4 regions of the Streptomyces crystallinus genome follow, and region 1 is predicted to be linked to each of the others. Evidence: riboswitches for the same ligand, from Rfam matches in the RefSeq annotation. Region 1 holds a riboswitch; each other region holds the start of a gene.
The links. Region 1 has a riboswitch for cobalamin ahead of metE (5-methyltetrahydropteroyltriglutamate--homocysteine S-methyltransferase). Riboswitches for the same ligand answer to the same signal wherever they lie in the genome.
Positions count from the first base shown of each region.

Region 2: another riboswitch for cobalamin. It lies ahead of ABD236_RS11170 (acyl-CoA thioesterase); the one in region 1 lies ahead of metE (5-methyltetrahydropteroyltriglutamate--homocysteine S-methyltransferase).
Region 3: another riboswitch for cobalamin. It lies ahead of ABD236_RS15910 (cobalamin biosynthesis protein); the one in region 1 lies ahead of metE (5-methyltetrahydropteroyltriglutamate--homocysteine S-methyltransferase).
Region 4: another riboswitch for cobalamin. It lies ahead of nicT (Nickel transporter NicT); the one in region 1 lies ahead of metE (5-methyltetrahydropteroyltriglutamate--homocysteine S-methyltransferase).

Region 1 covers NZ_BAAACA010000001.1:200,573-206,434, forward strand. Annotated here, with positions in the region: gene ABD236_RS00840 (bifunctional nitrate reductase/sulfite reductase flavoprotein subunit alpha) at 1-1,880, opposite strand, end outside; cobalamin riboswitch at 2,126-2,350, shown strand; gene metE (5-methyltetrahydropteroyltriglutamate--homocysteine S-methyltransferase) at 2,514-4,835, shown strand; gene ABD236_RS00850 (VOC family protein) at 4,893-5,687, opposite strand.
Region 2 covers NZ_BAAACA010000014.1:136,682-142,543, forward strand. Annotated here, with positions in the region: gene ABD236_RS11155 (peptidoglycan-binding domain-containing protein) at 56-499, shown strand; gene ABD236_RS11160 (GNAT family N-acetyltransferase) at 630-1,205, opposite strand; gene tsaD (tRNA (adenosine(37)-N6)-threonylcarbamoyltransferase complex transferase subunit TsaD) at 1,202-2,260, opposite strand; cobalamin riboswitch at 2,414-2,643, shown strand; gene ABD236_RS11170 (acyl-CoA thioesterase) at 2,769-3,197, shown strand; gene ABD236_RS11175 (hypothetical protein) at 3,242-3,736, opposite strand; gene ABD236_RS11180 (hypothetical protein) at 3,871-4,434, opposite strand; gene ABD236_RS11185 (PIG-L family deacetylase) at 5,207-5,862, shown strand, end outside.
Region 3 covers NZ_BAAACA010000015.1:111,933-117,794, forward strand. Annotated here, with positions in the region: gene cobN (cobaltochelatase subunit CobN) at 1-770, opposite strand, end outside; gene ABD236_RS15905 (cobyric acid synthase) at 767-2,275, opposite strand; gene ABD236_RS15910 (cobalamin biosynthesis protein) at 2,272-3,201, opposite strand; cobalamin riboswitch at 3,312-3,450, opposite strand; gene ABD236_RS15915 (hypothetical protein) at 3,561-3,785, opposite strand; gene ABD236_RS15920 (inorganic phosphate transporter) at 3,814-5,079, opposite strand; gene ABD236_RS15925 (class II aldolase/adducin family protein) at 5,289-5,862, shown strand, end outside.
Region 4 covers NZ_BAAACA010000014.1:699,506-705,367, reverse strand. Annotated here, with positions in the region: gene ABD236_RS13750 (penicillin acylase family protein) at 1-2,223, shown strand, start outside; gene ABD236_RS13745 (radical SAM protein) at 2,420-3,463, shown strand; cobalamin riboswitch at 3,637-3,843, shown strand; gene nicT (Nickel transporter NicT) at 3,873-5,030, shown strand; gene ABD236_RS13735 (NAD(P)H-binding protein) at 5,023-5,862, opposite strand, start outside.

The DNA of each region.
Region 1 (5,862 bases):
TTGAGCTTGTTGAGCTTGGCCACCTTCCCCGTCTTGGTGAGCGTGTGCCACTGGTGCTGGAGGCGCCCGGTGTTGAGGACGAAAGGGAAGTCGTCGTCGGGCATCTCGGCGGCCGGCAGGTGCGGGCGCGCGTGGAAGACGGCCCGCCCGCTCGCCGTCGGGAACACCGGGCCCGTGCCGTCCTCGGTCACGTACCGGATGGGGTTGCGGTCGGGGCCCTCGGCCGTGGAAGCGGGCCACTGCACCGGTGTGGCGCGCAGCCGCTCGTACGTCACTCCGCGCAGGTCGTAGCCGGTCTTGGGGTTCCAGGCGCGCTTGATCTCCTCGAAGACGTCCTCGGGGCCGGCGTAGCTGAACGCCTCCTCGTACCCCATGGCGCACGCCACGCGCGCGATGATCTGCCAGTCGGGCAGCGCCTCGCCGGGCGCGTCGACGGCCTGGCGGGCGAGGGTGAGGTTGCGCTCGCTGTTGACGAGGACGCCCTCGGCCTCCGTCCACAGGGCGCCCGGCAGCACCACGTCCGCGTACGCGGTGGTCTCGGTGTCGGCGAACACGTCCTGGACGACGACGAACTCGGCCGCCTTCAGGCCTTCGACGACGGTGCGGCGGTTGGCGACGGAGGCGACCGGGTTGGTGCAGATCACCCAGCACGCCTTGATGGCGCCGTCGGCCATCCGCCGGAACAACTCGACGGCGCCGAGCCCGGCCCCGTCCGTGCGCAGCGTGCCCGGCTCCAGCCCCCACAGCTCCTCGGTGAAGGCCCGCTCCTCGTCCACGAGCACCGAGCGCTGTCCGGGCAGCCCCGGGCCCATATAGCCCATCTCCCGGCCGCCCATCGCGTTCGGCTGGCCGGTGAGCGAGAACGGGCCGCTGCCGGGGCGGCATATCGCACCGGTCGCCAGATGCAGGTTGACCAGGGCGTTGGTGTTCCAGGTGCCATGGGTGGACTGGTTGAGCCCCATGGTCCAGCAGCTCATCCACTCCCCGGCCGCGCCGATCCACCGCGCCGCCGTACGGATGTCGTCCTCGGGGATCCCGGTGGTCTCGGAGACACAGGCGGGCGGGTAGTCGGCAAGGAACTCGTCCATCGCCTCCCAGCCCTCGGTGTGCTCGGCTATGAAGGCGGAGTCGGTGTGCCCGTCCTCCTTGAGGAGGTGCAGCAGGCCGTTGAGCAGCGCGAGGTCCGTACCCGGCTTGATCTGGAGGAACAGGTCGGCCTTGGCGGCGGTCGCGGTGCGGCGCGGGTCGACGACGATCAGCTTCGCCCCCGCTTTGACGCGCTCCATCATCCTCAGGAAGAGGATGGGATGGCAGTCGGCCATGTTGGAGCCGATGACAAGGAAGACGTCGGCCTTCTCGAAGTCCTGGTACGAGCCGGGCGGTCCGTCCGCGCCGAGCGACAGCTTGTAGCCGCTGCCCGCACTGGCCATGCACAGCCGGGAGTTGGACTCGATCTGGTTGGTGCCGATGAAGCCCTTGGTCAGCTTGTTGGCCAGATACTGCGCCTCCAGGCTCATCTGGCCGGACACATAGAGGGCCACGGCGTCCGGCCCGTGCTCGTCGACGATGGCCCGCAGCCTGCCCGCCGTCTCGGCGATCATCGCGTCGACTCCGGCCGGCACGGGCTCCGCTCCCCGTTCGCCCCGTATCAGCGCGGTGGCCAGGCGTCCTGGTGCCGCCAGCATGTCGGCCGTGGTCGCCCCCTTGGTGCACAGCCGGCCCCCATTGGCGGGGTGCGCCTTGTCGCCGGAGGCCTTGAGCACCGTCCGTCGGCCGTCCGGTCCGGCGGTGATGTCGAGGACCATCCCGCAGCCCACACCGCAGTACGAGCAGACCGTGCGCACCTGTTCGGTGGCGGCCCGCGTGCCCTGTGCGGTCAACGGGTGTCCCCTCTCGTCTCGGCCGGGCGCCCTTGGGCTCCGACCGTACGAAATGCCCGTTACTTCGATGTCACGTGCGGCGATCACGAGTGGTTACGTCGGCCACACTAAGCGCGCCCCGATGCTGTGAGCACCTGTGTGCGACTGCGGCACGCCTCCGATGTCGGACATCACCGGGCCTGCCCGCGCCCTGTGAGGCGCGCGTTCTCGGCCATGACTTCGCCGGCCTTGCGGCCGGACTCGCTAGGGTGGCGGGTGCAGCTGGTTCGCCCCGTCCGCCAGGCGGGATGCGTCGTAAGAGGGAACCCGGTGGGAATCCGGGACTGCCCCGCAGCGGTGAGCGGGAACGACCGCCGTCATACGCACTGGGACCGACAACGGTCCTGGGAAGCGACGGCCAGTAGGTGTCCGCCGGGAGACCGGCAGACGCGCCCGCGAGTCCGAAGACCTGCCCGTTGCCCGCGCGCGACAGATCGCGCGCGGAGACCTTGGTGACCTCGTGGGCGGGTCGGCGGGACGAGCGGCGGTTTCGCACGCGGGCACTGCTCCGCGCGGGCCGCCCGGTCTGTCATCCCTTCGCGCCCATGACCCTACCGGGGTCGATTTCGGGACATTCTCGCGAAGGAGAGTTTCGTGACCAGCAAGTCCGCAGCCGCGGCAGCACGGGCCACCGTGTACGGCTACCCCCGCCAGGGCCCCGACCGGGAGCTCAAGAAGGCCGTCGAGGGCTACTGGAGGGGCCGTGTCGGCGCCGAGGCCCTCCGCGACACCGCCCGTGACCTGCGCCGCGCCACCTGGCGCCGGCTGGCCGAGGCGGGCGTCGACGAAGTGCCCACCGGCGACTTCTCGTACTACGACCATGTCCTCGACACCAGCGTGATGGTGGGGGCGGTCCCCGACCGGCACCGCGCCGCCGTCGAGACCGACCCGCTGGACGGCTACTTCGCCATGGCCCGCGGCACCCAGGACGTGGCGCCCCTGGAGATGACCAAGTGGTTCGACACCAACTACCACTACCTGGTGCCCGAGCTCGGACCGGACACCGTCTTCAGCGCCGACTCGGGCAAGCAGGTCGGTGAGCTCGCCGAGGCGCTGGCGCTCGGCCTCGCGGCCCGGCCCGTCCTGGTCGGCCCGGTCACCTACCTCCTCCTGGCCAAGCCCGCACCCGGCGTCGACGCCGACTTCCAGCCGCTGACCCTGCTGGAGCGCCTGCTGCCCGTCTATGCCGAGGTCCTCGCCGATCTGCGGGCGGCCGGCGCCCAGTGGGTGCAGCTCGACGAGCCCGCCCTCGTCCAGGACCGCAACCCCGCCGAGCTGGAGGCCGCAGCCCGCGCCTACCGGGTGCTCGGGAGCCTCACCGACCGCCCCAAGCTGCTGGTCGCCTCCTACTTCGACCGCCTCGGCGAGGCCCTTCCCGTCCTCGCCAAGGCACCCGTGGAAGGCCTCGGCCTCGACTTCACGGGACCGGCCGCCGCCAACCTGGACGGCCTCGCGGCGGTCGGCGGACTGCCCGGCAAGCGGCTGGTGGCGGGCGTCGTCGACGGCCGCAACATCTGGATCAACGACTACGAGAAGTCACTCGCCACCCTCGGCACCCTCCTCGGACTCGCCGACCGGGTGGACGTGGCGCCCTCCTGCTCGCTGCTGCACGTCCCGCTCGACGCGACGGCCGAACGCGACATCGACCCGCAGATCGCCCGCTGGCTCGCCTTCGCCCATCAGAAGACCGCCGAGACCGTGACACTGGCCCGCGGCCTCGCCCTCGGTACCGAAGCCATCGGCGCCGAACTCGCCGCCAACCGCGCCGACCTGGCCTCGCGCGCCGGATCCGCCCTCACCCACGACCCCGCGGTACGCGCGCGTACGTCGACGGTCACCGAGGCGGACGGCCGCCGCTCCCAGCCGTACGGCGAACGCGCCCCCGCCCAACGCGCCCGTCTGCGGCTCCCGCTGCTGCCCACCACCACGATCGGCTCGTTCCCGCAGACCACCGAGGTGCGCACCGCGCGCGCCGACCTGCGGGCCGGACGCGTCGACACCGACGGCTACGAGGAGCGCATCAAGGCAGAGATCCGCGAGGTCGTCGCCTTCCAGGAGAAGGCGGGCATCGACGTCCTCGTCCACGGCGAGGCCGAACGCAACGACATGGTGCAGTACTTCGCCGAGCAGCTCACCGGCTACCTCGCCACCCAGTACGGCTGGGTCCAGTCCTACGGCACGCGCTATGTCCGCCCGCCGGTCCTGGCCGGCGACATCTCCCGGCCGCGGCCGATGACGGTCCGCTGGACCGGCTACGCCCAGTCGCTCACCGACCGCCCCGTCAAGGGCATGCTGACCGGGCCGGTCACCATGCTGGCGTGGTCGTTCGTCCGCGACGACCAGCCGCTCGCCGAGACCGCCCGCCAGGTGGCGCTCGCCCTGCGCGACGAGGTCGAGGACCTGGAGGCGGCCGGGACCCCGGTCATCCAGGTCGACGAGCCCGCCCTGCGCGAGACGCTGCCGCTGCGCGCGCAGGACCGCGCCGCCTATCTGGACTGGGCCACCGAATCGTTCCGCCTGACCACCGGCGGGGTGCGCCCCGACACCCAGATCCACACCCATATGTGCTACGCCGAGTTCGGCGACATCCTCCAGGCCATCGACGACCTCGACGCCGACGTCATCAGCCTGGAGGCGGCCCGCTCACACATGCGGGTGGCCGACGAGCTGGCCGGCGCGGGCTATCCGCGCGAGGTGGGGCCCGGTGTCTACGACATCCACTCGCCGCGCGTGCCGAGCGCCGAGGAGGCGGCCGCGCTGCTGCGCAGGGCACTCTCCGCCATCGCCCCGGAGCGGCTGTGGGTCAACCCGGACTGCGGTCTGAAGACCCGCGGCTGGACCGAGACCAGGCAGTCCCTGGAGAACCTGGTCGAAGCCGCCCGGACGGTCAGGGCACAGGTGCGGCAAGAGGCTTGACAGACAACGGGGTGTTCGGGCACGCGCGCGTGCCCGAACACCCCGGGGTCCGGCCCGCTACACGTCCGTCATCTCCGGCATCTCGCCCTGCGTCGTCTGCAGGTCGATCACCGAGAAGGCTGCGCCCTGCGGGTCGCTGAGCGCCGCGAACCGGCCGAAGGGCGTGTCCATCGGCCCGAACCGCAGCACCCCGCCCAGCTTGGTCGCCTTCGCCACCGCGTCGTCGCAGTCGGCGACCGTGAAGTACACGTTCACGTACGAGGGGACCTCGGGCGGGAACTCCTCCGTCATCCTCATCCGGCCCAGCGCCATCTCCTCGCCCACGCTGAAGACCCGGAAGTCGGCCGCGTCGTCCTGCATCTGCTTGGCGCCGTACGGGAACACCGCGGGAAGGAACGCGTCGACCTTCGCCGGGTCGCGGGTGAAGAACTCGGCCCAGCAGTACGCGCCGGGCACGGCCTTGGCCTCGAAGCCCTCGTGGCTGCCCGCCTGCCACACGCCGAAGACGGCGCCGCTGGGCTCGCGGGCGATCGCCATCGAGCCGAAGTCACCGACCTGCATCGGCTCCATCAGCACCTCGCCGCCGTTGGCCTTGATCTTCTCGGCGGTGGCGGCGACATCGGGCGAGGCGAGGTAGAGGCACCACGCCGACTGGCCCTCCTGGCCCGGCATCGGCGGCACGACGGCCGCCACCGCCTTGCCGTTCGCGTACGCCTGGGTGTAGTTGCCGTACTGCGACGACGCCTCGCCGAACGTCCAGCCCAGCACTTCACCGTAGAAGCGCTTCGCTCCCTCGACGTCGGTGAACATCGCATCGGCCCAGCACGGAGTGCCCTCTGGTTCTGCGGCCATGACTGTGCTCTCTCCTGTGTGAAAGACGGTCCTGCCCGCCACGCTAACCAGCCGCCCACACCCCCGCGCGTCGAGCGCTGCCATGCGCCGGGGCGCGACGACCGGGGCGCCCGGAAGGGGTGACGCGCCCGCAGGGCGGGCAGGTAATCGGGTACGGATCCTGGCGGGGCGGGAC
Region 2 (5,862 bases), on a different contig from region 1:
AGTCTGCGACTGTCGCAGACAAGGGCCACTGACCATGACCCAAAGGGGGAAAGACATGCGCAAAGGCTGGATGAGGAAGGCGTTCGTCAGCACGGCGCTCGCAGTGACACTGTCCGGCGCCGGCCTGGCGGGCGCGAGCGCGGCAGCGCCCGCACACCCGAGCGCCGTGCCGGTCACCACTGCGTCGGCGCAGATCCTCGCGGTGCACAACTTCGGCCTCAGCTCCGCGCAGGCGAAGAACGTCCAGCGCTGGCTGCACACCTACTGGGGCTACAACGACGGCATCGACGGCCAGCTCGGCATCAACAGCTGGAAGGCTTTCCAGAGGTGCCTCAAGACCCACTGGGGCTACACGGACAAGATTGACGGCGACCCCGGCCCCAACACCGTGATGGCCCTCCAGCGGCTCCTGCGTAACTACGGCTACACCGACAAGATCGACGGGGACCCGGGCCCCAACACGCAGGCGGCCTTCAAGCGCTTCGCCGATACCATCTAGCCGCCGCGTCGCCACGGCTGTGGCCACCCGAACCACGGGCGGCCACAGCCGTGCACAGGCGAAGGGTGCGGCGCAGGCATCCGGGCCGGCCGCAGATACCGACCGTACGCACCAAGGATCCTCGCCTCGTTCAGTCCGTGCCCACGACGGCCGGACGGGCCGGATGCGCCGGCCCGAGGAAGACCGCGATTCCGTTCCCCTCAGGTGCTGGGTGGGTGGCCTGGGCCCAGCCCAGGCGCCGGTAGAAGCGGACGACGTCGGGGGCACGGACCGAGGTGAGCAGCCAGCAGCGGCCGTCGGGTGCGTCGCCGGTCACCGCGTGCAGGAGGGCCGCGCCGACGCCACGGCCGCGCGCCGCACCGGCCACGGCGAGCTCGTCGACCTCCCGACCGCCGCACAGCCAGTCCGCCGTGCGCTCCGCGCCCAGGGCGGCAGCGGCCTGCGGGTAGCAACGGCCGGACGGGAAGGGGGCGGAGGTCGTCCAGGCGGTGGCCATACCGACGACCGTCTCCGCGTCGAAGGCCAGGGCCGCCACGAAGCCCGGGCGCGTGACATCGTCGGCCAACCGCCGTATATAGGTGTCCGCGACGGTGGCGTCCTCGTTCCATGGGTGTCGGCTGAAGGCATCGGCGTACACCCGTCGTATGTCCGCGCCGCGTGAGAGCAGTTCCGTACCCGCGACCGGGCGTATGACCAGCCCTCTCATGCGGCGCTCGCGGCGGGGCGGGCGAGCGGGTGCAGAAAGGCGTACTCCAGCGGGGCGGACGGGTCGATGGAGATGTCCAGCTGAGCCGGGGCGGCGTCGGCCCGTACCAGCAGGTCGCCCACGGCCGCGATCATCGCCCCGTTGTCGGTGCACAGCGTCAGCGGCGGCACCCGCAGTTCCACACCCGCGATCGCACAACGCTCCTCCGCGAGCGCCCGCACCCGCGAGTTGGCGGCCACCCCGCCCACGACCACGAGGGTGCGCACGTCGTACTCCCGGCAGGCGGCCAGCGCCTTGCGGGTCAGCACGTCGGCGACGGCCTCCTGGAGGGAGGCGGCGCCGTCGGCCAGCGGGATCTCCTCGCCGGACTGCCGGTGGCGTTCGGCCCAGCGTGCGGCGGCGGTCTTCAAGCCGGAGAAGGAGAAGGCGTACGGATCGTCGCGTGGGCCGGTCAGCGGGCGCGGGAAGGCCACCGCGCACGGGTCGCCCTCACGGGCGGCCCGGTCGATGGCGGGCCCGCCCGGATACGGCAGCCCGAACACCCGGGCCACCTTGTCGAAGCACTCCCCCGCCGCGTCGTCGACGGTGTCGCCGAGGTGCAGGATCGGGTCGCGTACGAGGTCCCGCACCAGCAGCAGCGAGGTGTGCCCGCCCGACACGATCAGCACCATGCACGGATTCGGCAGCGGCCCGTGCTCCAGCGTGTCCGCCGCCACGTGCCCGGCCAGGTGGTGCACCCCGTACAGCGGCACACCGGCGGCGTACGCGAGCGTCTTCGCTCCGGCGAGACCGACTTGGAGGGCGCCGGAGAGGCCGGGGCCGGTGGTGACGGCGACGGCGTCGATGTCGCGCAGCCGCAACCCCGCCTGGTCGAGGGCCTCCTGGACCACGGGATTGAACGCCTGGAGGTGCGCACGGGCGGCGATCTCCGGCACGACCCCGCCGAACCGCGCGTGCTCGTCCATGCTCGACGCCACGACGTGCGCGAGCAGCCGCCCGCCGGACACGATCCCGGCCCCGGTCTCGTCGCACGACGACTCGATGCCCAGCACCACCGGAGCGCCCACGTCAGCCTCTTTCGCATATCAATCGTTCTTGCAACCTATGTGCAATAAGATACGGGGCAGGCGCACCGCACGGCTCTTCCGGCCCGTGATGTGAGACGTACGCCATCCGGCCGGGCCGCCGAAACGCCCGGGGCCGTGACCTAGGCTGAGAGCGCAGCTGGTTCGCCCCGCCCGCCAGGCGGGATGCGTCGTAAGAGGGAACCCGGTGGGAATCCGGGACTGCCCCGCAGCGGTGAGCGGGAACGACCGCCGTCATACGCACTGGGACCGACAACGGTCCTGGGAAGCGACGGCCAGTAGATGCCTCGTACATGTCGTTCGTACGGTGGCGTGCCCGTGAGTCCGAAGACCTGCCGCTGCCCGTGCGCGACGAGCGCGTGCGGAGAATCGGTGGCCTCGTGGGCGGGCCGGCGGCAGCGGGCACCTACCGAGCCCGCCCTCCCTCGCGTCCGCGGTACGCCGCCGGGTCGATCCACGACTCGCGAAGGAGAGTTCCGTGACCGCGGACATCACCGCAGGCCCCCGCGCCCACAAGGCGCCGGCCGACTCCCGGGTGACCCTCGCCCACATCATGAGCGAGCACGACACCAACCTCTACGGCACCATTCACGGCGGCGTCGTCATGAAGCTGATCGACGACGCGGCGGCGGCCTCGGCGGGCCGCCACGCCGACGGGCCGGCCGTGACGGTCTCCGTGGACCGCATGACGTTCCTCGCCCCCGCCCGCGCCGGGGACCTCCTGACCGTCCACGCCCTCCTCGAACGCGCCGGCCGGACCTCGATGACGGTGGCCGTACGCGTCACCGCCGAGCGCTGGAACGCCACCACCACTCCCCCCACCGAAGTGGCCACCGCCCGCCTGAGCTTCGTGGCCATCGACAGCGAGGGCCGGCCACGGCCCGTTCCCGGTCTACTGGAGTCATAGACACGTCCTTCACCGGACGGACCTGGCCCTCCCCCGCCCCGGGGTCACGTGCTGAGCAGTCGGTTGAAGAACGAGCGGTACTGCTGAAGTGCCACGCGAAGGTCCTCGGTCGCCACCTCCTCGCCGCGGTGCCACTGGCTCTCGAGGTCGCGCTTGTGTGCCGAGAAGGTGGTGGCCAGTGCCTGCATCGTCTCGGCGACCAACTGGTCGGCCGCGTTGACGGAGTCCCTGGGGTCGTCGACGAACTGGCTCTGGATCTGCTGCCACCTGGCACGGAACTCCTCCTGTTCCGCTCCCAGCAGGGGTTCGTTCTCCTCCGGCGGTGCCGAGTCCCCGCCTCCGTCGGAGGGGGCCCGCCCGGCGTCGTCCTGTCGGTCCCCCAGGTCGGCGGTGGCTTCTCCGGGATACGCCGGCGGGGTGTCGGCGAGCTCTGAAGCCTCGCTGCTCTCGCTCTCGATGTCCTGCCGCCCGGTGCCGGCGAGGTCCTCCGTGGACAGAGCGCCGCTGTCATCGGGTCGGGGTGTCTCCGTGCTGCCCATCTCTACACATCCATCCCTGTGTACATCAATCCCTCTGTCTGTCGATCACGCGGTCGGTCCGTCACGCGTCATGGCGGGTGTCCGCTGGATCGAAGGCGCTGCCCCTGCGGCGCACCCTACCGTCGGCCGCGAGCTCATTCCGCGCCCCTGCCCGGCCGGTCTCCGTTGTGCAGCAGTTCCTCGAACAGCGCGCGGTAGTGCACCATCGCGCCGCGCAGCTCCTCCGTGGTCGCCTCGTGACGGCTGCTGCGCTCGTTGACGTCATGCGCGGCGCGGTAGTGCTCCAGGGTTCTCCCGTGCTCGACGGACAGGTCCTTGAGCTGCTGCTCGTACCCTTCTGTCGGGTAGCCGCGCTCGCCCATGAGCGTCGTCACCAGCCGGTCGGCGTCGTGTACGGCGTCGTCGGGCCGGTCGACGAACTGTTCCTGCACGCGGGCCCAGTCCAGGGAGTAGCGGTCGCGGACAGCAGCCGGCAGCGGCTTGATGTCCAGCGCATCGTGGCGCTCCTCGCGCTCACGCAGCTCCTGCTCGCCGGCCCGACGGCTGTCCCGCGCCTCCACAGTGCGCTCGTACTCGGGGCCGAACCGCTCCTGGAGCTCGCGGCGACGGCGCACCATGACCACGCGCGCTGCCACCGCGCACGCGGCGAGCACCAGCACGGCGGCGACAATGATGATGACCACGACGGTGACGGACATCGAGTCCTCCGCTCGTTGGCCGGCCCGGCGCACTGACAAGAGGTGCCGCACACCAACGCCGACGGTTGTCGTATGGCGGACCTTCTTCTCCATCGATAGCGCCGTCGTCCGCCGACAGCGTGCCCAGCGGGAACACGGCCGGCCCCCACGCGCTCGGCCAGTCACCGCCGTCTGGATCTTCGCGGTGGCCACGAGGGTGGGCGCGGCCCAGGAGAGCCGTGATCACGTACGACTCCGACAGTGGTACGGACAGTGACCTCCGACCCATGTGGACGCCCTGCCTCCGCTCTCCATCGTGCTCCTCGCCCCTCCCGGCGACAAGGAGCACAGGCCGAATACCTCGGCGTGCCGACGCACCGCTCCCCTCGCTCAGGGGCGACCAGCGCGACTTAACAACTCCGTATGGCAATGTCCCGCCAACTGTTACATCGCCGATGGAATACCTACGTGCGCTCTTCGTAGCGTCAGCTCTGCCGCTCACGCCTCAGCACCGTCCGCCGACTTGACCCCCACACCACCGGCCCGGGACGGGGCAGCGCCGTGCTGCGCCTCGGGCAGGCCGCCGTGCGGTGCACGTCTCTCCCTGGAGTCGTGCTCGCCCGTGTCCTGCCCGTACGCATCCGCCCGCTCACCCACCCGCGAAAGACCTCCCGTGCCGTCACTTCCCGCTCGCCGCGCCCTCGTTGCCGGCCTCATAGCCCTGTCCGCGGCGATATCGGCCTGCGCCCCCGGTTCGCCGTCGCGTGCCTCCTCGCCGATCCACACGCGCGGTGTGGTGCAGGTCTCCCACGACGGTTCGAGCGGTGCCCGCGTCATGCAGATCGTGGCCCACCCGGACGACGACCTGTACTTCATGAACCCCGATCTCCAGCAGTCCATAGACGCCAACGACCAGCTCGTCAGCGTCTATGTGACCAGCGGGGAGGCCCAGGGATTCAACAAGGTCCCCGGCCGCAAGCCCCCCAAGCCCGACGTCGCCAACTACGCCGGCGCCCGCCGTCAGGGCCTGCGCCAGGCGTACGCGCTCATGGCGACCGGAGACACCAAAGCCCCCTGGGCGCAGCAGGTCGCCACCCTGCCCGACGGCACCCCCATCGAAGTGGACGTCCTGAGCCGGCACCCCGGCATCCGGCTGGTCTTCCTCGGTGTGTCCCAGCACTCCCCCACCCACGGCAAAACCCCCAGCCGTGACCTGCGGCGTCTGTGGGAGGACCCCAAGACGGTCACCCGGACGCTGGTGGGCACCGGCTCTCCCGTCCGGGCCGCCCACACGGTCACCCGCACCGGGCTGATAGACACGCTGACGTACCTCTTGAACAGCTACCGGCCCACCCTCGTACGCACCATGGACCCCGACCCGGACATGCAGGTCCGTGACGCCAAGCACCGCGCCCACCACGACCAGCGCGGCTACTCCGACCACCCCGA
Region 3 (5,862 bases), on a different contig from region 1:
GCCTTGGAGGAGGTGAGGCAGAGGCCTTGCAGCACCGGCACGTTCAGCTCGGCCAGGGCGCCGATGTCCCACGCCTCCTCGTCGCCGCCCGCGCTCGCCTGCGAGGCGGTGGTGCCGCCCGCCGCGAGCACGGTGGCGATCAGCGCGTCCGCCTTGCCCAGCGTCTCGTAGAGCGCGGGCTCGGCGCCGCGCAGCGAACCCACGTACACCGGGAGGGCGTTGGCGCCCTGGGCCTCGATGCTGTCGCACAGGACGTCGACGAAGGCGGTGTTGCCGGAGAGCTCGTGGGCGCGGTAGAAGAGCACGCCGACGGTGGGGCGGCCCGCCACGTACGCGCGCGTGCCGTGCACGCCCCACTCGGGCATCTTCTGCGGCTCGGCGAAGCCCACACCGGTCAGCAGCACGGTGTCGGAGAGGAACCGGGACAGCTCCACCAGGTTGCCGGGGCCGCCCTCGACCAGATAGCGCAGGGCCTCGGCGACCACTCCGGCCGGGACCGAGGACTCGGCCATCAGCTCCGCGTCCGGCACGGTCTCGCCGCCCAGCAGCACCGTGGGGATCCCGGACGCCTTCAGCGCGGCGAGCCCGTCCTCCCAGGCGCGCTTGCCGCCGAGCAGGCGCACGACGGCCACCGACGCGCCCTCGATCAGCGCGGGCAGCTCCTCGGCCACGTCGATACGGGTCGGGTTGCCGATCCGGAAGGGCGCCCCGGAGGCCCAGGCCGCCAGCAGATCCGTGTCGGCGGTCGACAACAACAGCACAGTGCTCATGCGGGTGCTCCAGGTGCGATGAAGGGAAGTCCTGCGGGCGCGCCCTGCTCGATGAGCCGCATGAGCGCGTCCGTGTCCGCGTGTTCTTCGATGAGGTCGCCGAGGCGGTCCAGCTGCTCCTCGCGCAGCGCGCCGAACGACGTGTCCGGGGCGGGCACGAAACGCCGTCCCGCGGCGCTCGCCACCAGCTCCAGGAACCGTCGCCTGAATCCGTCGCTCTCAAGTGACCCGTGCCAGTGCGTCCCCCAGACCGCACCGACCCGGCATCCGTCCAAGAAGGCTTCCCCGCCCAGCACGTCGGCGACGCCGTGGTGGATCTCGTATCCCTCCACGCGCTCGCCCAGCGCCTCACCGGTCGGCCGTGCAAGTGTCTTCTCGGCCGCGAACCGCACCCGTACGGGCAGCAGTCCGAGACCCGTCACGGAACCCGCCCGTGACTCGACCTCGTCCTCGATGTGCTCGCCGAGCACCTGGAACCCGCCGCAGATCCCCAGCACCGGACGCCCCTCGGCCGCCCTGCGCGCCAGCTCCCGCGCCAGCCCCCGTTCCCTCAGCCATTCCAACGCCCGGACCGTGCCCCGGGTTCCCGGCACGACGACCAGATCCGCGTCGGCCAGCTCCTCGGGCCGGTCCACGAACCGCACGACCACGCCCGGTTCGGCGGCGAGGGCGTCCACGTCGGTGAAGTTGGACATCAGCGGGATCGCGCAGACCGCGACCCGCAGCACGTCCTCGCCCACCGGCGGCGCCACCACCGACTCGCGCACGGCGCCGCGCAGGGACACCCGCAGGCCGTCCTCCTCGTCGATGCCGAGCCCGTGCGCGAACGGCAGGATCCCGTACGTGTGGCGCCCGGTGAGCCCGCGCAGCATGTCGATGCCGGGTTCGAGCAGCGAGACGTCGCCGCGGAACTTGTTGACGATGTACCCGGCGACCAGGGTCTGGTCCTCGGGGCTCAGCAGCGCCGTCGTACCGAAGAACGAGGCGAACACCCCGCCCCGGTCGATGTCGCCGACCACCACCACCGGGAGCCTCGCGGCGCGCGCGATGCCCATGTTGACGATGTCGGTGCGCCGCAGGTTGATCTCGGCCGGACTGCCCGCCCCCTCGCAGATCACGGCGTCATATGTGCCCCGCAGCCGCTCCAGGCAGTCCACGACGGTGCCCAGAAGCGCTTCCTGGCGTCCGCCGTGGTAGCCGCTGGCGCTCAGTTCACCCACCGGCTTGCCCATGAGTACGACCTGGCTCGACCGGTCGCTCCCCGGCTTGAGCAGCACGGGGTTCATCAGCGCGGACGGCTCGACGCGCGCCGCCTGCGCCTGCATCGCCTGCGCGCGCCCGATCTCCGCGCCCTCGCGGGTGACGAAGGAGTTGAGGGACATGTTCTGTCCCTTGAAGGGGGCGACCTTCACGCCCCGGCGCACCAGCCACCGGCAGATCCCGGCGGTGACGACGCTCTTGCCGGCGTCCGACGTGGTGCCCGCGACCAGCAGTCCGCCACTCATGTCCGTACCTTCCTCACCGCGATGGCCACGCCCAGCGCGAGCCAGCCCACCCGGCGCGACAGCCGCACCGCCCGCTCGATGTCCGCGACCTCCACCGCCCGGCCGCCCCCGTTCAGCACCGGCCGGTGCTCGACACGGCCGCCGTAGGAGAGGGTGCCGCCGAGCCGTACGCCGAGCGCCCCCGCGAACGACGCCTCCACCGGACCGGCGTTGGGGCTCGGGTGCCTGTCCGCGTCCTCGCGCCACGCGCGCGTGGCGGCGCGCGGCGAGCCCCCGGCGGCCACCGCGAGCGCGGCGGTGAGCCGGGCGCCCGGCCAGCCCGCCACGTCGTCGAGGCGCGCCGAGGCCCACCCGTACCGCAGATGGCGCGGCGAGCGGTGACCCACCATCGCGTCCAGCGTGTTGACCGCCCGGAAGCCGACCAGCCCCGGCACCCCCGCGAGCGCTCCCCACACCAGCGCGCCCACCACGGCGTCCGAGGTGTTCTCGGCGACGGACTCGACGACCGCGCGCGCGATGCCGGGCGCGTCCAGGGCCTGCGGGTCGCGCCCGCACAGGTGCGGCAGCCGCGCCCGGGCCGCCTCGACGTCCCCGGCTTCCAGGGCCGCGCCGATCGCCCGGGCCTCCCGGCCCAGCGAAGTGCCGCCCACCACGGCCCAGGTGGCGGCGGCGGTCAGCGCGACGGAGGCGGCGGGGCGGTGGCGTACGGCACGGGTGGCGAGCAGCGCGGCGCCCGCGGCGCCTCCGGCGCACACGGCGGTGTGCAGCGCGCCCCAGCCCCGGTGGTCACGCCACAGCGCGCGCTCCACGGCCGCCGCGGCACGGCCGAACGCGGCGACCGGGTGTCCGCGGCGGGGGTCGCCGAGGAGCAGGTCGCCGAGGAGACCGGCGGTGGCGCCGTACGCGAAAGTGCGATCGGCACGCATGGGATCAGCCCGCCGCAACGCCGAGGGGAGCTCCGGTACGTCCGGGGGGTGCCGGCAACAGGCAGGCGCGCATGGCGGTATGTCCTCACTCAGGGTGTCCGCGCCCTGGTACGACGTCGACCGGCGGTGAGAGTTCCTGGCTCACGGGGATGATTCCCCGATGACAGTGGCGGGACCGCGCCGGATTCGCACCGGCTTCCTCTTCTGCCGCCGTAATGGCTCGGGCAGTCCACCACGCCCGCGAACGCCCGTCAACTCGCTGCTGACCTGCGACGGGAGAGTGTGCGCAGGCACACAGCGAACCGCCCCCCGGCAGGGCCGGGGGGCGGTTCGGGAGCGCGTGCGGCCGGGTGGCCGGACTACTTGGCGACGATCAGGTTGATGCCGTACGCGACGGCCGCCGCGCAGAGCGCGAAGCAGAGGTAGGCGGTGGTGCGGGCCACCATGACGTTGCCCTTGCCGGCCGCGGCCGACTGCTGCTTGCTGAGGCCGACGATCCCGACGGTGAACAGGCCCACCAGGCCGACGGTGACGATGAGGCTGACACCGAAGACGGTGCCGAGAGCTTGCCAGTCGATGTGCATGACGATTCCTTCGGAGTGCGCGGCCGGGTCAGACGGCAGCCGGGCGGGCCGGGTCGGCGGGGGCCACCGGGGCCGGGGCCGGGATGGTGGCCGTCAGGTCGGCGGCCACGGCGGCGACGGTCGGGGGCGGGGTGACGGCGGCGATCGCGGTGGTGACGACACCCGCGGGCTCGGCCGGGAGCTCGCTCGCGGCCGGGGCGGCGGTGACGTCGTTGTGGTCGACCGGCGAGCGGCGCGACAGCTTCCAGATGAAGCCGGAGCCCGCGACCAGCAGGACCGCCACCAGGACGATGCCCCAGGTGCCCTGGCCGGTGAGGAACTCGGCGCCGGCGCCGACCAGACCCGCGGCGGGCAGGGTCAGACCCCAGGCGACGAACATCCGGGTCGCGGTGGACCAGCGGACCACACCGCCCTTGCGGCCGAGGCCGGCGCCCATGACGGAGCCGGAGCAGACCTGGGTGGTGGAGAGCGAGAAGCCGAGGTGCGAGGAGGCCAGGATGACGGTCGCGGCGCCGGACTGGGCGGCGAAGCCCTGCGGCGGAGCCAGTTCGGTCAGGCCCTTGCCCATGGTGCGGATGATGCGCCAGCCGCCGAGGTACGTGCCCATGGCGATGGCCAGGCCGGCCGAGACGATGACCCACATCGGGGGGTTGGCGCCCGGGTGCAGCACACCGCCGGTGACCAGGGCGAGCGTGATGATGCCCATGGTCTTCTGCGCGTCGTTGGTGCCGTGGGCGAGCGAGACGAGACCGGCGGAGGCGATCTGCCCGGCCCGGTAGCCCTTGGCGGTGGCCTTCTCGTCGGTGCCGCGGTTGATCCGGTACGTCAGCCGCGTGGCCAGCATCGAGGCGACGCCCGCGACGATCGGGGCGGCGACGGCGGGCAGCAGCACCTTGGTGACGACGGTCGAGCCGTTGACCGAGGACCAGCCGGCCGACATCACGGCCGCGCCGATCAGACCGCCGAACAGGGCGTGGGACGAGCTGGACGGCAGGCCGAGCAGCCAGGTCACCAGGTTCCAGAGGATGGCGCCGACGAGCGCCGCGAAGATGACCTCTGTTCTGAGGCCCTTCTCGTTGATGATCCCGCCGGAGATCGTCTTGGCGACCTCCACCGACAGGAACGCGCCGACCAGGTTGAGTGCGGCGGACATGGCGACCGCGGCTTTGGGCTTCAGGGCGCCGGTCGAGATGGTGGTGGCCATCGCGTTGGCGGTGTCATGGAAACCGTTCGTGAAATCGAACACTAGAGCTGTCACGACCACAATGGCGAGCAGCAGCGTGATGTGTTCCATTTACCCAGGCAATCGTTCGACGTCAGTGGTTGGACGAACGTAAGCAACCTGGATGAACGGAAGGTGAACTGGGTCGGGCCTCGCGGTGTATCTGACCGGTTTCCGGTTCGATCAAGGCGTATCAAAGCCATACGAACCGGTCATCGGCCCCATTGAAGAGATTCCGCTCACGCCTCCACCCGCGCCGCGGAGCCTGCGAGGATCACCCCATGGGAGAGCCGATGGACTCCGCAGCGATCGCCGCGGCCTGGGCCGAGCTGACCGCCACCGCCCGCCGCACCGCCGACGAAGGCCTGGTCGTCGGCACCTCGGGCAATGTCTCGGTACGCGTCGGCGACCTGGTCCTCGTGACCCCCTCCGGGGTCGCCTACGACCGCCTCGGCCCCGGCGACACCGTCGCCGTGGACCTCACCGGCCGCCAGGTGACCGGCACCCTGCGGCCCACCAGTGAGCTGCCGATGCACCTGGCCGTATACAGGGACACCGACGCGCGGGCCGTCGTGCACACCCACGCCGTGCACGCCACGGCCGTCTCCACCTTGGTCAGCGAGCTGCCGCCGGTCCACTACATGGCCGCCGAGCTCGGTGGTCCGGTCCAGGTGGCGCCCTACGCCCTGTACGGGACCGAGGAACTGGCGCGGAACATGCTGCGCGCCCTCGACGGCCGCACCGGCTGCCTCCTCCAGAACCACGGAGCGGTCACCTACGGGGCCACGCTCTCCCAGGCCTACGACCGCACCGCCCAGCTGGAGTGGATGTGCCGCCTCTGGCTGGCCGCCTCCT
Region 4 (5,862 bases), on a different contig from region 1:
TTCGCGCAGGACAACCTGTGTCAACTCGCCGACCAGGTGCTGACATTGCGCGGCGAACGCTCCAGATATCTCGGCCCTGCGGAGACGACCGCCGAGGGCACGCCCAACCTGGCGAGCGACACCTACCACCAAGGGCTGCGGCAGGCGGGCACCGTCCGGCGACTGCTCGACCGCCCGGCGCCGCTCGGCCCGACACCCGAGCTGCGCCGGATGGTCGAGGGGTACGCCGCCGGGTACAACAGGTATCTGCGCGACACCGGCACCGCGCAACTGCCCGACCCCACCTGCAAGGGCAAGCCCTGGGTCGGCCCGATCAGCGCCATGGACATCTGGAACCTGGTCTACGAGGTCGACGGCGCCGCCGGAGCGGCGGCGTTCCAGCAGGCCATCGCCACCGCGACCCCACCGACCGTAGGCAAGTCGACGAAGCCGCTGCGTGCGCCGACGGCAGCGCGCGGCACCACGGCGGGCGGCCCGGCCCCGGCCTCCGCGAAACCGTCGACGAGCCCCTCCAACGGCGCCGGCCCCCGCCGCGGTGAGCTCGGCAGCAACGGCTGGGCGCTCGGCCGTGACGCCACCCGCGGCCGCGACGGCATGCTGCTGGCCAACCCGCACCTGTCATGGATCGGTGGCGACCGCTTCTACCAGGTGCAGTTGACGATCCCGGGCGTCATCGACGTCGCCGGTGCCGGTATCTACGGCACCCCGCTGGTCGAGATCGGCCACACCCGCACCCTCGCCTGGACGCACACCACGAGCTACGCCGACCACTCCTCGCTCTACCGCCTCACCCTCGCTCCCGGGGACCCGACGAGCTACCTCGTCGACGGCAAGGCGGTCCCGATGGCCCGCCGGACCGTCCCGGTCACGGTTCGCGGCGCCGACGGCAAGCTCTCCACGGTCTCCGCCACCCTCTACACCTCCCGCTACGGCCCGGTCCTCGCCGACGGCTGGACGCGCACCGAGGCGTACGCGCTGAGGGACGCCAACGCCGACAATCTGCGCTCGATGAACGAGTGGCTGGCGATCGGCAGGGCCACGTCTGTGGCTGAACTCACCCAGGCGCACCAGACCTACCAGGGCATCCCCTGGACGTACACGATCGCCACGGACTCCAACGGCACCGCGTACTTCAACGACTCCTCCGCCGTGCCCCATGTCACCGACGACCAGCTGGAGCGGTGCTCCCTGCCGGGCGCGGACGAGGATCTGCCAGGGGTGCTCGACGGGTCCACCTCGGCCTGCGACTGGGGCAGCGACCCGGACGCGGCCGTCCCGGGCGTCTTCGGCCCCGGCCACCAGCCCCGGCTGACCCGGACCGACTACGTGGCCAACTCCAACAACGACTCGGCGCTGACCAACCCCGAGGCGCCGCTCACGGGGTACCCGCGGATGTACCACGCCGGGGGGCCGATCGGCCCACGCGCCCAGCTCGGGCTCCAGATGATCGCGGGCCGGCGCGACGGCAGCGACGGACTCGGGGCGCCGGGCTTCACCCTGCCCACGCTCCAGGCGAGCATGCTCGGCAACCGCAACCACACGGCGGAGCTGGGCCGGGACGACGCGGTCGCGATGTGCCGCGCACACCCCGTCCTGACCGCCACCGACGGCACCGAGGTGGATGTGCGCGCCGCCTGTGACGTCCTCGCGGCCTGGGACATGCGCGACGACCCGGACAGCCGCGGAGCCGTCCTGTGGAAGGCGTTCCGCACCCGGGTGGGCGGCCCGTACCCCTGGTGGCGCGTGGCGTACGACCCGGCTCAGCCGCTCACCACCCCGCGCGGGCTCAACGGGGACGAACCGAGGGTGCGCGGCGCGCTTGCCGACGCCGTCCGCCAACTGGCCGCCGGCAAACTGCCTCTGGACGCGCCGATCGGCGCTCTCCAGCGGTGGGCGGGGATACCGCTGCCCGGCTGCTCGGGTGGGGAGGGCTGCTTCAACGTCGTGAACGCCACGCCCACGGCGGGCAGCGGCGGCGCCACACGCCCGAGCTCCCCGGACGACCACGCCTCCGGCTCCAGCTTCATCATGGCGACGGAGCTGACGCCCCAGGGGCCCCGTACCCGTACGATCCTCACCTACGGGCAGTCGGCCAACCCCGCGTCGCCCCACTACACCGACCAGACCGTCCTGTTCTCCCAGAAGCGCTGGGTCACCGAGCGGTTCACGGAGGCGGAGATAGCCGCCGACCCGCGGCTGCGGACCACGGTCCTGCGGGGCTGAGAGCGCGGCGGCCGCCGGAGGCGCGGGCGCAGGGGTCCCGACCGGTACGCGCCATCCCCAGAGTTGGGGATACCGCGGGCCGGTTGGCGGCTCCTAGTCTGAGCGAGACGGGAGCGCCCCCCACCCACCGCACGGGGGGCGCTCCGGTGCCGAGACCGCGAGCGGAGACCGGGAGCATGCGATGGAGCACGCGAACATGGTTGCCGATGGCCCACAGTCCGTCATCTGGGACATCACCTACGCCTGTCCGCTGCGCTGCACCCACTGCTACTCGGAGTCCGGCAGGCGCCCCTCACGGCAGGTGAGCCATGACGACATGCTGCGGATCGCCGACGCCGTGATCTCCCTGGGCCCGGTCCAGGTCACCCTCGCCGGGGGAGAACCACTGCTGGTCAAGGGGGTGTTCGAGGTCGCGGAACGCCTGACGCGGGCAGGTATCTCGGTGCTCGTGTACACCGGCGGCTGGAACTTCCAGCCGTGGATGACCGAGGAGCTGGCGCGCGTCTGCGGCAGGGTCGTGGTGAGCGTCGACGGTCCCACGCCCGAGGTGCACGACCGGATCCGCGGCAGGGCGGGTTCGTTCGGGCGGGCGATGCGAGCGCTGGCGCTGCTGGAGGCCGGAGCACGGGAGCGGGCCGAACGTGGCGACCGCCCGCTCCCGTTCGCGGTCGACTGCGCGGTCGTACGGAGCAACGTCGACCGGCTGGAGGAGTTCTGTACGGACATCCTGCCGCGCTTCCCGCATCTGAGCTCCCTCGACTTCGGCGCCGCCGTGCCGTCGGGGCTCGGCAGCCGCACCGGATACGCCGAGCACGAGCTGCTCTCGGACGAACAGCTCGCCCGGCTCGGCAGCGAGGAACAGCGCGCACGGCTCCAGGCGCTGGCACCGGCCACGGTCAGGGTCGGCACGTCGACCAACTTCTCCTTGCAGATGAATCCCGAACAGGTGGCGCGCGGGCTCGACTTCCGGTCGGTGCAGATCGAGCCGGACGGGCAGGTGCGAGCGATGCTCATCTACGAGGGCACGGTCGGCAATCTGCTGGAGGAGCCCCCGGCGGAGCTGTGGCGGCGTGCGGTGGAACGGTGGACCGACCCGTTCGTGGTCGAGGCGCTCTCCGACGCGGGGACCATGCGGAGCTGGGCCGAGGCGGTCCGGCGCATCGACTACCACTTCGGCTCGGACGCCGTGCGTGCCCGTATCGACCGCCGTCCGGTGTTCACCGCGCCGACGGCGGGGTGAGAGCGGTGTCGGGCGCGGAGGGCGAGCCACCGCCCCCCGGGAGCCCTCCGACGCTCGGTCCGAGCTGGGCCCGCGCTCGGCGCGACCGGTGGACGAGATCCCTCCGCTTGCCCCGGAGTGTGATCTGCAATACCCCCACCCACAGCCAGACTTGCAGGTGGGGCGGGTCGCACCTACGGTTGGCGAGCCGTGGTGTTCGGGAAGACCGGTGCAAGACCGGAGCGGCCCTCGCCACTGTGATCGGGCCCCATGACGTTCAGGCCATGAACGGCTTCGGGTAGCCCGCCCCGTTGTGCCACTGGTGGCCGTGAGGCCGCTGGGAAGGCAGGGGCGGTGCGACACCCGGAAGCCAGGAGACCGGCCACGGCATCTCGCGTAATGATCCACGAGGTGCTGGAGCGTGAACGAAATGACCCTGCCCGCCGCCACCCCTCCCACCGCCTTCCACTGGCGGCGGGAGGACACCGTCCGCACCGCCTGGCTGCTGGTGGTGATCGCCGCCCTGCACGTCGTGGCGTTCGGCATCCTCTTCCTGCTCGTGGTGCCCCAGCACTACGAGGTCGGCTCCAAGACGTTCGGCCTCGGGCTGGGCGTCACCGCCTACACCCTCGGCATGCGGCACGCCTTCGACGCCGACCACATCGCCGCGATCGACAACACCACCCGCAAGCTGATGGCCGACGGCAAGCGGCCGGTGTCGGTCGGCTTCTGGTTCGCGCTCGGGCACTCCAGCGTCGTCGTCGCCATGGCGGCGCTGGTCGCCGGGGGCGCACAGCTCGCGGGCACCCTGATGAACGACGAGTCGCAGACCCACCAGACCCTCGGCATCGTCGGAACGACCGTCTCCGGATCGTTTCTCTATCTCATCGCCGCGCTCAACCTGCTGGCGCTCGTGGGTATCCTGCGGGTCTTCCGGGCCATGCGCGCCGGGACGTACGACGAGGCCGAGCTGGAACAGCACCTGGACTCACGGGGGTTCATGAACCGCCTCCTGGGCCGCTTCACCAAGTCGATCACCCGGCCCGGCCAGATGTACCCGCTGGGCTTCCTCTTCGGGCTCGGCTTCGACACGGCCACCGAGGTCACGCTGATGGTGATGGCCGGATCGGGCGCGGCCGCCGGGCTGCCCTGGTACGCCGTGCTGTGTCTGCCGCTGCTGTTCGCGGCGGGGATGAGCCTGTTCGACACCATCGACGGCACGTTCATGAACTTCGCCTACCAGTGGGCCTTCTCCAACCCGGTGCGCAAGGTGTTCTACAACCTGACCATCACCGGGCTCTCCATCGCCGTGGCCTTCCTGATCGGGACGATCGAGCTGGTGGGCGTGTTGCACGACAAGCTCGATCTGCGGGACGGGTTCACCGGCTGGGTCGCGGGCCTCGACCTGGACAACGTCGGCTTCATCATCGTCGGCCTGTTCGTCGCGGTGTGGGCCGCGGCCCTGGCGTACTGGCGGTTCGCCAAGGTCGAGCAGCGGTGGGCGGTACGGGTGGCCACGGCCGCCGAAGTGCCCGGACAGGACCGGCCCGCCGACGCCGCACCCGCGTCCGCCTCGGACGTCACCTGAAGGCGACGACGTTGTCCGCCGCCCACTGGGCGAACGTCCGTGGTGCCCGGCCGAGGACGCGCTCCACGTCCGCGCTCACCCGTCGCTCCTCGGGCGTGGGTTCGCCGAGGATGCCGAGCGTGCTCTCGACGACCGGCTCCGGCATGAAGCGCAGCAGCAGTTCCCGCGCCTCGGCCCGGCTCTGCTCGACGAACCGCACCGGCAGCCCCAGCGCCCCACCGATCGCCGCCGCTTGCCTGCGCGGCGAGACGGGCGCGGGTCCGGTGAGTTCGTACGTCCGGCCCGCGTGACTCCCGTCGCGCAGGCAAGCGGCGGCGACCGCCGCGATGTCGGCCGGGTCGACCACCGGCAGGCCGACGTCGCCGAAGGGTGCCGTCACCGTCCGCTCGGCGCGGATCGAGGGCGCCCACATAGAGGCGTTGGAGGCGAACCCGCTCGGCCGCAGCACCGTCCACGCCAGGCCCGACTCCCGTACGGCCTCCTCGAAGGAGCGCAGCGGGGCGTGTGCGACGGAGTGCGGGCGCGTCGCGGTGGCCTGCGAGGACTGGAGGACCACCCGCCGGATTCCGGCGGCCCGCGCCGTGTCGAGGATGGCGTACGGGTCGAGACCCTCGCCGTCGCCCGCGACAAGCAGATACAGCGCGTCGGCGCCGTCGAACGAGCGCTTGAGGGTCTCGGGCCGGGCCGGATCGGCCTGCTGGAACTCCACGTTGCCGGGCCGCTCACCTGCTGGTTGCTCACCTGCCGACAGCTGGCCCGGCAGTCGACGGGAGACCGCCGTCACCCGCTCGCCCGCCGAGGCGAGCTCCCGTACGAGATGCCGTCCGACGTT